Regions from separate parts of the Mesorhizobium sp. Cs1299R1N1 genome, predicted to be linked through region 3. Evidence: riboswitches for the same ligand, from Rfam matches in the RefSeq annotation. Region 3 holds a riboswitch; each other region holds the start of a gene.

Region 1 (3,328 bases), on a different contig from region 3:
GCCAGGAACCAGACAGCGGTCACCGGCCCGAACACCAGACCGACGCCGCCCGTGCCGAAGCGCTGTACCGCGAACAGCATGGCGAGAACGACCAGTGTCAGGGGCACGACATAAGGCTGGAACGTCGGCGTGACGACATCCATGCCCTCCACCGCCGACAGCACGGAAATCGCTGGCGTAATGACGGCATCGCCGAAAAACAGCGAGGCGCCGATGATGCCGATGCCGAGCATCACCGCCGAGCGCTTCGGAAAGCTGCCGCGCGCCAGCGCCATCAGCGACAGCACGCCACCCTCGCCGCGGTTGTCGGCGCGCAGCACGAACATGATGTATTTTACTGTAACTGTGATCGTGAGCGACCAGATGATCAGCGACAGGACGCCGAGAATATCTGTGCGATCAGCGACGTTGCCGCCCGACGAGGCATGCAGCGCTTCGCGGAGCGCATAGATCGGGCTGGTGCCGATATCGCCATAGACCACACCGAGTGCGCCAAGCATCAACAACTCAGTATTTTGAGACGAGCCGGGATGTCCCGCTAGTTCCTCAACGTCACAACTGTTGGCAGAATCCACGACAGCCATTCGTATGCTTCCCACGGGTGCTGTGCTCTACGGCCAACGCAATTCTGCATTTCCGAGGCACGCGTCCTTGCGACGGGTAGCCTCGGCCGATTGGGCGGTGCGACAAGGAGAGGGAGGAGCTCGCTGCACTGCCGCTATCGGCCGAGGCGTCTGGAAATTGCCAATCGGGACTGCCATGTTGAAGTCGGCTGGCATGTCACCAGCCCATTACTCCATCAACCAGCAAATTAGCAATTTTTAAGATTTAACTATGGATGAAACAAGATTACGTCATTAAACTGATGTCGATTGAACTGCTATGCCGAAGTAATATTTTCATTAAGTCACGAGTTCCTGGATATTATCGAGCTACAACTATCAACGAGCAATTTATGAAAGTCAATATCTTCATGGTTTCAGATGTAGCATTTCGATCGGTTTGTCATAGACCATGAGCATTTCACCGCCCCCCGCGACTACAGAATCGAGCGCGGACCGAGCCGGTCCGAGTCCTGTTTATACAACCCTTCCTTCTGGCTTCGACCTACCGCCCTGGACCGAATGCGCTTGACAAAAGGCCACCGGCTCGGTCCAATTGACCCATTCACCAGGGGAGTCCCGGCAAGGGGCTGAGATACTGCTGGCTTTCGCGGCGCAGTGACCCGTTGAACCTGATCCAGTTCATACTGGCGTAGGGACGGTGCAAGCGCTTTGCGGGAGTTCATCCCCGAAGACCTGTTTCGAACAGGTCGACCAAGGTGTCTTTTCATCCTTCCGGCACAGAACTGGGTCTCCATTGCAAATGAGCAAAGGAGCCTCAAATGAATGCCTTGACCCCCGCAGTTTCGACGGGACCGCTACCCGCCTCACGCAAGATACACAAGCAAGGCACCCTCCACCCGCAGATCAGGGTGCCGATGCGCGAAATCTCCGTCCACCCGACCGCCGGCGAACCGCCTGTGACGGTCTATGATCCATCCGGCCCCTACACTGATCAAACGGTCGAAACGAGTATAGAGAAAGGCCTCGCCCGGCTTCGGCACGAATGGATTACGGCTCGTGGCGATGTCGAATTCTACGATGGCCGCGACATCACGCCGGAAGACAACGGATTTGCGACTGGCGCGCGCCTGACGCCGGAATTTCCCATTCGCAATCGGCCGCTCAGGGCCAACGCAGACAAGGCGGTGACCCAGCTTGCCTATGCCCGCGCCGGCATCATCACGCCCGAAATGGAATTCGTCGCCATTCGCGAGAACCTTGGACGCGAAAGCCTGCGCGGCAAGCTGCAGCGGGACGGCGAGGCCTTCGGTGCGGCGATCCCCGATTTTGTCACGCCGGAATTCGTGCGTGACGAGGTAGCGCGGGGGCGGGCAATCATTCCCGCCAACATCAACCATCCCGAAAGCGAGCCGATGATCATCGGCCGCAATTTCCTGGTCAAGATCAACGCCAATATCGGCAACTCTGCTGTCACCTCCTCAATGACTGAGGAGGTCGAAAAGATGGTCTGGGCGACCCGCTGGGGCGCCGACACGGTCATGGATCTGTCGACCGGTCGCAACATCCACAACATTCGCGAATGGATCGTTCGCAACTCGCCGGTGCCGATCGGCACCGTGCCGCTCTACCAGGCGCTGGAGAAGGTGGGCGGCATCGCCGAGGACCTGAACTGGGAGGTCTATCGCGACACGCTGATCGAGCAGGCCGAGCAGGGCGTCGACTATTTCACCATCCACGCCGGCGTTCGGCTGCATTACATTCCACTCACGGTCGAGCGGGTTACCGGCATCGTCAGCCGGGGCGGTTCGATCATGGCGAAATGGTGCCTGCACCATCACCGGGAAAGCTTCCTCTATGAGCATTTCGAGGAGATCTGCGACATCGCCAGAGCCTATGACGTCTCATTTTCGCTCGGCGACGGACTTCGTCCGGGCTCGATCGCCGACGCCAATGATGCCGCGCAATTCGCCGAACTGGAGACGCTTGGCGAACTGACGAAGATCGCCTGGGCCAAGGACTGCCAGGTGATGATCGAGGGCCCGGGCCACGTTCCCATGCACAAGATTAAGGAGAACATGGACAAGCAACTCGCAATCTGCGGCGAAGCACCTTTTTATACCCTCGGGCCGCTGACGACGGACATCGCCCCGGGTTACGACCACATCACGTCCGGCATCGGTGCGGCCATGATCGGCTGGTTCGGCACCGCCATGCTCTGTTATGTGACGCCGAAGGAGCATCTCGGTCTGCCGGACCGCAACGACGTCAAAACCGGCGTCATCACCTACAAAATTGCCGCGCACGCGGCCGACTTGGCGAAAGGCCACCCGGCGGCGAAAACCAGGGATGATGCCCTTTCTCGCGCCCGTTTCGAGTTCCGCTGGGAGGACCAGTTCAACCTGTCGCTCGATCCGGAAACCGCGCGTTCCTTTCACGACGAGACCTTGCCCAAGGAGGCGCACAAGGTCGCGCATTTCTGCTCGATGTGCGGGCCGAAATTCTGCTCGATGCGCATCTCCCACGACATCCGCGCCGAAGCGCAGAAGGAGGGGATGGCGGCGATGGCGGAAAAATACCGCGCGGGCGGCGATCTCTATATGCCGGTGAGTGACACCACGCCCGAGGTGCCGGAGCCGTCATGAGGGTGCTGGTCAAGGGGGCCGGCGTCGCCGGCCTCACCGCGGCCTTCGAGCTCACCACTCGCGGCGCGGCGGTCACCGTCGCTGAAATCGGGTATGATCTCGGCGGCAGCGCATCGTGGT
Region 2 (3,328 bases), on a different contig from region 3:
CGGCCGCGCCAGCACGCGCGCCAGGATCAGCCGTGCCCGCTCACCGCCGGACAACTCGCGCACCGGCGTACGCGCCTGTTCCGGCTTGAACAGGAAATCCTTCATGTAGGAGACGACATGGCGCTGCTCGCCATTGATGACGAGGTTCTCGCCGCGCCCATCGGTGAGATATTGCGCCAGCGTCTCCTGCGGGTCGACGGCCTCGCGCTTCTGGTCGAGCGTGGCGATTTCCAGATTGGTGCCGAGCCGCACCGATCCTGCGTCCGGCGCCAATTCGCCGGTCAGCATCTTCAGGAGCGTCGTCTTGCCGGCTCCGTTCGGCCCGACAAGACCGACGCGGTCGCCGCGCTGGATGCGGGTCGAGAACCCCTTGACCACGGTGAGATCACCAAAGCTCTTCTCGATGTTCTTGGCTTCGATCACCAGCTTGCCGGATTCGGCGGCGTCGCTTGCCACCATGGTCGCGGAGCCTTCGGCGCCGCGATGGCCGCGAAAGCGCTGGCGCATGGTCTGCAGTTCGCCCAATCGGCGCATGTTGCGCTTGCGCCGCGCCGTCACGCCATAGCGCAGCCAGTGCTCCTCGCGCACGATCTGGCGGCCGAGCTTGTGCTGCTCGCGCTCTTCCTCTTCCAGCACTAGGTCGCGCCATTCCTCGAAATGGCCAAAGCCCTTGTCCAGCCTGCGGGTCTGGCCACGGTCGAGCCAGACGGTGGCGCGCGACACGCGTTCAAGGAAGCGGCGGTCATGCGAAATGACGATGAGCGCCGAGGAAGTCCGGACGAGCTCCTCTTCCAGCCATTCGATGACAGACAAATCGAGATGGTTCGTCGGCTCATCAAGTAGCAGGATGTCGGGCTCTGGCGCCATGACACGGGCAAGCGCGGCGCGCCTGGCCTCGCCGCCGGACAGGTCGCCTGGCCGTTCCTCGCCCGACAGGCCGAGATGCTCCATCAGATAGCTGGCGCGGTAGGGATCGTCGGCTGGCCCGAGCCCGGCTTCGACATAGGCCCGCACGTTCGCAAAGCCGTCCATGTCGGGCATTTGCGGCAGATAGCGCACTGTCGCGGAAGGCTGGCGGAACACCTCGCCGTCCTGCGGTTCGATCAGGCCGGCGGCGATCTTGAGCAGCGTCGACTTGCCGGACCCGTTGCGGCCGACCAGCGCGATCTTGTCGCCGGTCGACGCGGTCAAGGCGGCGCCGTCGAGCAGCGGCGTGCCGCCAAAAGTCAGTTTTATCCCGTCGAGATTGAGAAGAGGCGGGGCCATGTCAGCTTTCAGGCAATGGATAGGGATGGGCGAGCAGCAGCGCTCGGCCATGGCCAAGCGCGACGTCGAGGCGGCCCTTGACCTCGTTGGAAATGGTCAACGACGAACCGAAAGCCACCTCGACCTTGTCGAGCGGCCATTTGGCGCCGGTGACGGTCAGGCCGGAGAGTTCGGAGAAGCCAAGGATCGAAAACAGCGTGCCGTCGGCATAATCGAAGCTGGCCCTGCCGAGCAGCAAGGGGACAGCTTCCTCGGCACCGCTGGTCAGAAGCACATCCGTTCCGGCCTCGGCCAGCCGCAGGCCAAGCGCCAGGTGCAGGAAGGCGTGGTCGGCGCGCTTGCCGCCGAAGGCGCCCGCCAGCACAAGGCGCGTCGCCCCGCGTTCAAGGGCTGCCGCGATCGCCAGTTCGCCGTCGGTCTTGTCCTTTTCCGCCGGGAAGGTCTGCCTGGGCACGGCGGCGAGATCTTCCGGCAGATCGGCTGGTACGGAATCGAAATCACCGACCCACAGTTCCGGCACAAGGCCCAGCATCCGCGCATGGCCGATGCCGGCGTCGGCGGCGATGACGCGCGAGCCTTCGACCTGGCGGTCGAGCCGGGGCGTGCGGATGAGGTCGCCGCCAAGCAGGATGGTGAATGTGCTCATATCCCGTCGCCCTTACCAGCCCGGCACTGGAAACGGAAGGCGGCAAACTCCCACTTGCGTGTCCCATCGGCCGGGCTTATGTGTCGAAACGCTCTAACGGGGTGCCGGACGCGACTTTCGCGGGCCGGCTGAGAGGCAGTCTCGCCAACCCGCTGAACCTGATCCGGTTTGTACCGGCGGAGGGATTAGACGTTTCGGACAATCCGACGCCTCAATTCCTTTCAACGCAAACGAAGGAGGCGCCGATGCGCACGCTTTTATATTCCCTCATCGCGGCCACGGTAGTGACCCTGTCCGGGCCGGCTTTGGCCAAGGACAAGCTCACCGTCTACACCTATGAGAGCTTCACCGCCGACTGGGGTCCAGGCCCGGTGGTGAAGAAGGAATTCGAAGCCGAATGTGGCTGCGATGTCGAGTTCGTCTCGGTCGCCGATGGCGTGGCGCTGCTCAACCGCGTCAAGCTGGAAGGCGCTTCGACCAAGGCCGATATCGTGCTCGGCCTCGACACCAATCTCACCGCCGATGCCAAGGCGTCGGGCCTGTTCGCGCCGCACGGCGCGGTGAGCGATGTCAATGTGCCGGGCGGCTGGAGCGACGATACTTTCGTCCCCTTCGACTATGGCTATTTCGCTGTCGTCTACGATACCGAAAAACTGAAGACGCCGCCGAAAAGCCTGAAGGACCTGGTCGAGGGCAGTGCCAATGACAAGATCGTCATTCAGGATCCGCGCACGTCGACGCCCGGTCTCGGCCTGCTGTTGTGGGTGAAGTCGGTCTATGGCGACAAGGCGCCGGAAGCCTGGGCCAAGCTCAAGGCCAAGGTGCTGACCGTGACGCCGGGCTGGAGCGAGGCCTATGGCCTGTTCACCAAGGGCGAGGCGCCGATGGTGCTGTCCTACACCACCTCGCCGGCCTACCACATGGTCGCCGAGAACACCGAGCGCTACCAGGCGGCATCCTTCGAAGAGGGCGAGTACCTGCAGATCGAAGTCGCCGGCATCACCACGACAGGCGCCAAGAACCCGCTGGCGGCCAAGTTCATGGCTTTCATGACCGGGCCGAAATTCCAGGACGCCATCCCGGAGACCAACTGGATGTTCCCGGCCGGCAAGACCGACAAGCCGCTCAACCCTGCCTTCGACAAACTGGTCAAGCCGACCAAGACCTTGCTGTTCAGCCCCGAGGAAGTCGCGGCCAACCGCAAGGCCTGGGTGGACGAATGGCTGGCGGTGATGAGCAAGTAGGTTTTGTGGGCTAGTCTCGTGAGATGACCGCCAAGGAACACAATGTTTCCCAAGTCGACGTTGGTTCTCAGTGCAAAAACGCGCTCTGACCCCCGCATCACAGCCGGCATTGTCGCGCTTGCCGCAACCTCGCTGCTGATCGGAGGCGCTTTTGCCGGGCTGCTAGTCGAAG
Region 3 (3,328 bases):
AACATCTCACCCTCGGCATGCTCGGCGCCGGTCAAAAGCTGGAACAGCGTCGACTTGCCGGCACCCGAAGGCCCAAGGATCGAGACGAATTCGCCGGCATCCACGCGCAGTGAAATGTCGGCGAGCACTTCGAGCCCGCCAAAGGCCTTGCGCATATGCCGCAATTCGAGCCGGCTCATGCTTGCGGGCCTTTTCCGGCGGCTTGCCTGCCAGCGGCTTGTTCCCAGGGCATGGCAAGACGCTGGAGCAGCGCCGTCAGTCCGAACAGGACGAGGGTGAGCGCGGCGCTGACGCCGACGGCGGCGAGCACCAGGTCGGGACGGAAATTGTTCTTCGCGTTGAGCATGTAGATGCCCAGCCCTTTGGCCGCGCCCGCATATTCGGCGAAGATGGCGCCGACGACGGCGTAGGTGATGGAGATCTTGAGGCCCGCGAAGAAATAAGGCAGCGCCGAAGGCAACCGTGCCAGCATGAAGACCCGCCAGCGCCCTGCTCCCATGGCGCGCAGCATCTGGCCGATCTCGACCTCGGTCGCCTCGTAGCCCTGTACGAGGGCCACCAGCATCGGGAAGAAGGTGACCAGCGCCACCAGCATGATCTTGGGCGTCAGCCCGAAACCGAACCAAAGCACCACCAATGGCGCGATGGCGACCAGCGGCAAAGTCTGGCTGACGATAAACACGGGAAACAGCGCGCGCCGCAAAGGCTGGAAGAAGTCGACCAGCATCGACAGCGCGAAGGCGGCGCTGAGCGAACAGGCAAAACCGATCAGCGTGGCGCGGATGGTGGGAATGGCATTGTCGAGCAGCGCGTCACGATTGAGCATCGCCTGTTCGAAGACGCGCGAGGGCGCCGGCAGAACCGTCGGCTTGATGCCGGAATGGTTTGCGTAGAGTTCCCAAGCCACGAGCACCAGACCGATCGTTATCACGGCCGGCGCTGCCTGGGCGAAGAAGCCCGCGAGTTGACGCGGGTTGAATGACGATGAAACCACGAGAGGATAACCTTGACGGCGCGCGCGCTTCGGCGCGAGCGGTTCAGACGGCAGTGGGACTGTTGGCCGAAACCGTGACGTCGAGGGTTACGTGGCCGGCGCCTGGCCCGAAGCGGCAGAACGCTTCATCGAGCGCCGAGAAGATCGCGCCGGCATCGCCGCGCAGCTTGGTGCAGAAATTCTTGGAGCGATCGTAGACGCCGGACTGCTTCAGGAAATCGATGCAGCCATAGATCTCGTCCATGTGATCGTCCGTGCCCATCACATAGAGCGAGAACTGCGCGGCCGCTGGCTGGCCAGTGACGGGCGCGCCGCGCACGGCGGTGATGGCCGCTTGCTTGCGTGGTCCGAGTGGCCCGGCGGGTCCGCCGAACGTGTCGGAGCGGCAGATTGGATCGTCCGGCTCCCCCGGACAGCCACGCGAAATGGTGGCCGACAGCACGCAATGCTTGCCGCTGCCGGACGCAGCCACGAAAAGGTCGCGCAGCGCCGGGAACAACACCTCGGGGGGCCCGACCAGCAGGGTCGAGATGTCGTCGGTCTCGATCCTGAGCTTGTCGCGATACGGATCGAGCGCGCCGAGCGCACCAAGGATGACGCCGACAAAATCGTCGGCCATTGGATATAGGGAAACCTGTGCACCTGAAAACATCGCCCGCCTCGCTCCGCTGGTATTACCCAGATCAGCTTCTAGGGTCTGTGGGCTTGCCGCCCCCGTCTCAGCCCCGACCGTACGGAGCACCCCTGTGGATGGCGGCGTTAAAGCACCATTCGATCGGTTGGGGAAGCTGTTTTTTCAGCAAGCTGCGCCAAAAGCATTGCGCCAGCGCAGACGCAACCGGGTGCCGCCGGCTCGGAAATTTGTCTGAAACCTTCGCAATGCCGAGGGGTTGTCCCACCAGACGCAATCGCAGGAAAAGTGTGAAGCGGTTTCTGGCCGGAATTGCGTCAAAACAAAGAGATAGAGCGGTCAGTTGCTTCCGCGAAGCCCGTGAACCGCTCTGGCGACGAATTCATAGAAATGGAGACAAACCATGCTTATGAAAATCCTCGCGGCTTCGGCCTTCACCATTGCCCTTGCAACATCCGCCATGGCGCAAAGCAATAGCGCAGCCGGCGCGGATCGGCCCGGCGGCAGCGGCAAGTCGGTCACTGTGGACCCAGCTACCCCCAATACAATCGATCCGGGCGCAACCAACAGCACGACCATCGCGCCGGGTGACATGAATTCCAACGCGGACCAGAATTGCCCGAACAACCCGCAGGGCGCGCAGAGGGATGCCAATGGCAATGCGACCGAGCCGACCGTTAACGACAGCAACTGCGGGAAATAGTTTTCGAAGCATGGAAATCGCGGACTGAGGTTCCGCGATTTCCATGCGCATCGATTTCAGTGTCCGCCACGACCGGCCGGCGGCACCCCTCGCGCCGATTCGAACTGTCAACCGCCGGACGGTGGTTAACACCGCTATTGATATGGTCTTGTGGCAACCAGCGGGAGCTTCTGCCCGCCGCCAAAAAATCTTATGAAACTGCCTTTTCGCGAACCGGCAGTTTCCAGCTTGGCCTGATGAAATGGCAGGTGTAGCCGTTGGGATATTTCTCCAGATAATCCTGGTGCTCGGGCTCGGCCTCCCAGAACGCACCGACCGGCGCGAGCTCGGTGACAACCTTGCCGGGCCACAGGCCGGAGGCATCGACATCGGCGATGGTGTCCTCCGCCACACGCTTCTGCTCCTCGCTGGTGTAGTAGGTTGCCGAGCGATAGCTCATGCCGACATCGTTGCCCTGGCGGTTGCGCGTCGTCGGATCGTGGATCTGGAAGAAGAATTCCAGAAGCTGGCGGAAGCTGATTTTCCCCGGATCGAAGGTGATCTCGATGGCTTCGGCATGCGTGCCATGATTGCGATAGGTGGCGTTCGGCACGTCGCCGCCGCTGTAGCCGACACGGGTGGCGAGGACGCCCGGGAAGCGCCGGATCAGATCCTGCATGCCCCAGAAGCAGCCACCGGCAAGCACTGCACGTTCGCTCGAAGTCGCCATGTAACGTCTCCTCAAAAGGCAATCCCAGGAAAAGTGTAGCGGCTTTCCCCGGGGAATTGCGCGACATCAAATTTGGATATCCCCATAAATGGGCATTGTCGCCTGGTTCGTCCAGTCAGACGAGCGGCCATTCGGTCATACCGATGGAAGGCGCCCCTAACGAACCGGCGCATGACACTGCCCGCCTTAGACGCGCGGATGCCGGGTCCGGCTGCTGGCGGCAACCGGCAGATATCGCGTACCAGGCGGAATGGCGGCAAAACTGATCGCTACCGGCGGCGCCTCGCGCGA

Evidence for each region. Region 3 has a riboswitch for thiamine pyrophosphate ahead of O7A70_RS24455 (YkoF family thiamine/hydroxymethylpyrimidine-binding protein). Riboswitches for the same ligand answer to the same signal wherever they lie in the genome.
Region 1: another riboswitch for thiamine pyrophosphate. It lies ahead of thiC (phosphomethylpyrimidine synthase ThiC); the one in region 3 lies ahead of O7A70_RS24455 (YkoF family thiamine/hydroxymethylpyrimidine-binding protein).
Region 2: another riboswitch for thiamine pyrophosphate. It lies ahead of thiB (thiamine ABC transporter substrate binding subunit); the one in region 3 lies ahead of O7A70_RS24455 (YkoF family thiamine/hydroxymethylpyrimidine-binding protein).

The regions. Positions count from the first base shown of each region.
Region 1 is NZ_JAPYKR010000002.1:677,520-680,847, reverse strand. It holds gene O7A70_RS06625 (potassium transporter Kup) at 1-500, opposite strand, end outside; TPP riboswitch at 1,163-1,279, shown strand; gene thiC (phosphomethylpyrimidine synthase ThiC) at 1,385-3,208, shown strand; gene thiO (glycine oxidase ThiO) at 3,205-3,328, shown strand, end outside.
Region 2 is NZ_JAPYKR010000014.1:1,827-5,154, forward strand. It holds gene O7A70_RS26490 (ABC-F family ATP-binding cassette domain-containing protein) at 1-1,266, opposite strand, end outside; gene O7A70_RS26495 (thiamine diphosphokinase) at 1,268-1,912, opposite strand; TPP riboswitch at 2,000-2,114, shown strand; gene thiB (thiamine ABC transporter substrate binding subunit) at 2,158-3,156, shown strand; gene thiP (thiamine/thiamine pyrophosphate ABC transporter permease) at 3,199-3,328, shown strand, end outside.
Region 3 is NZ_JAPYKR010000012.1:26,636-29,963, reverse strand. It holds gene O7A70_RS24465 (ABC transporter ATP-binding protein) at 1-179, opposite strand, end outside; gene O7A70_RS24460 (ABC transporter permease) at 176-931, opposite strand; gene O7A70_RS24455 (YkoF family thiamine/hydroxymethylpyrimidine-binding protein) at 1,038-1,646, opposite strand; TPP riboswitch at 1,637-1,750, opposite strand; gene O7A70_RS24450 (hypothetical protein) at 2,029-2,328, shown strand; gene msrA (peptide-methionine (S)-S-oxide reductase MsrA) at 2,519-3,037, opposite strand; gene O7A70_RS24440 (glycosyltransferase family 39 protein) at 3,224-3,328, opposite strand, start outside.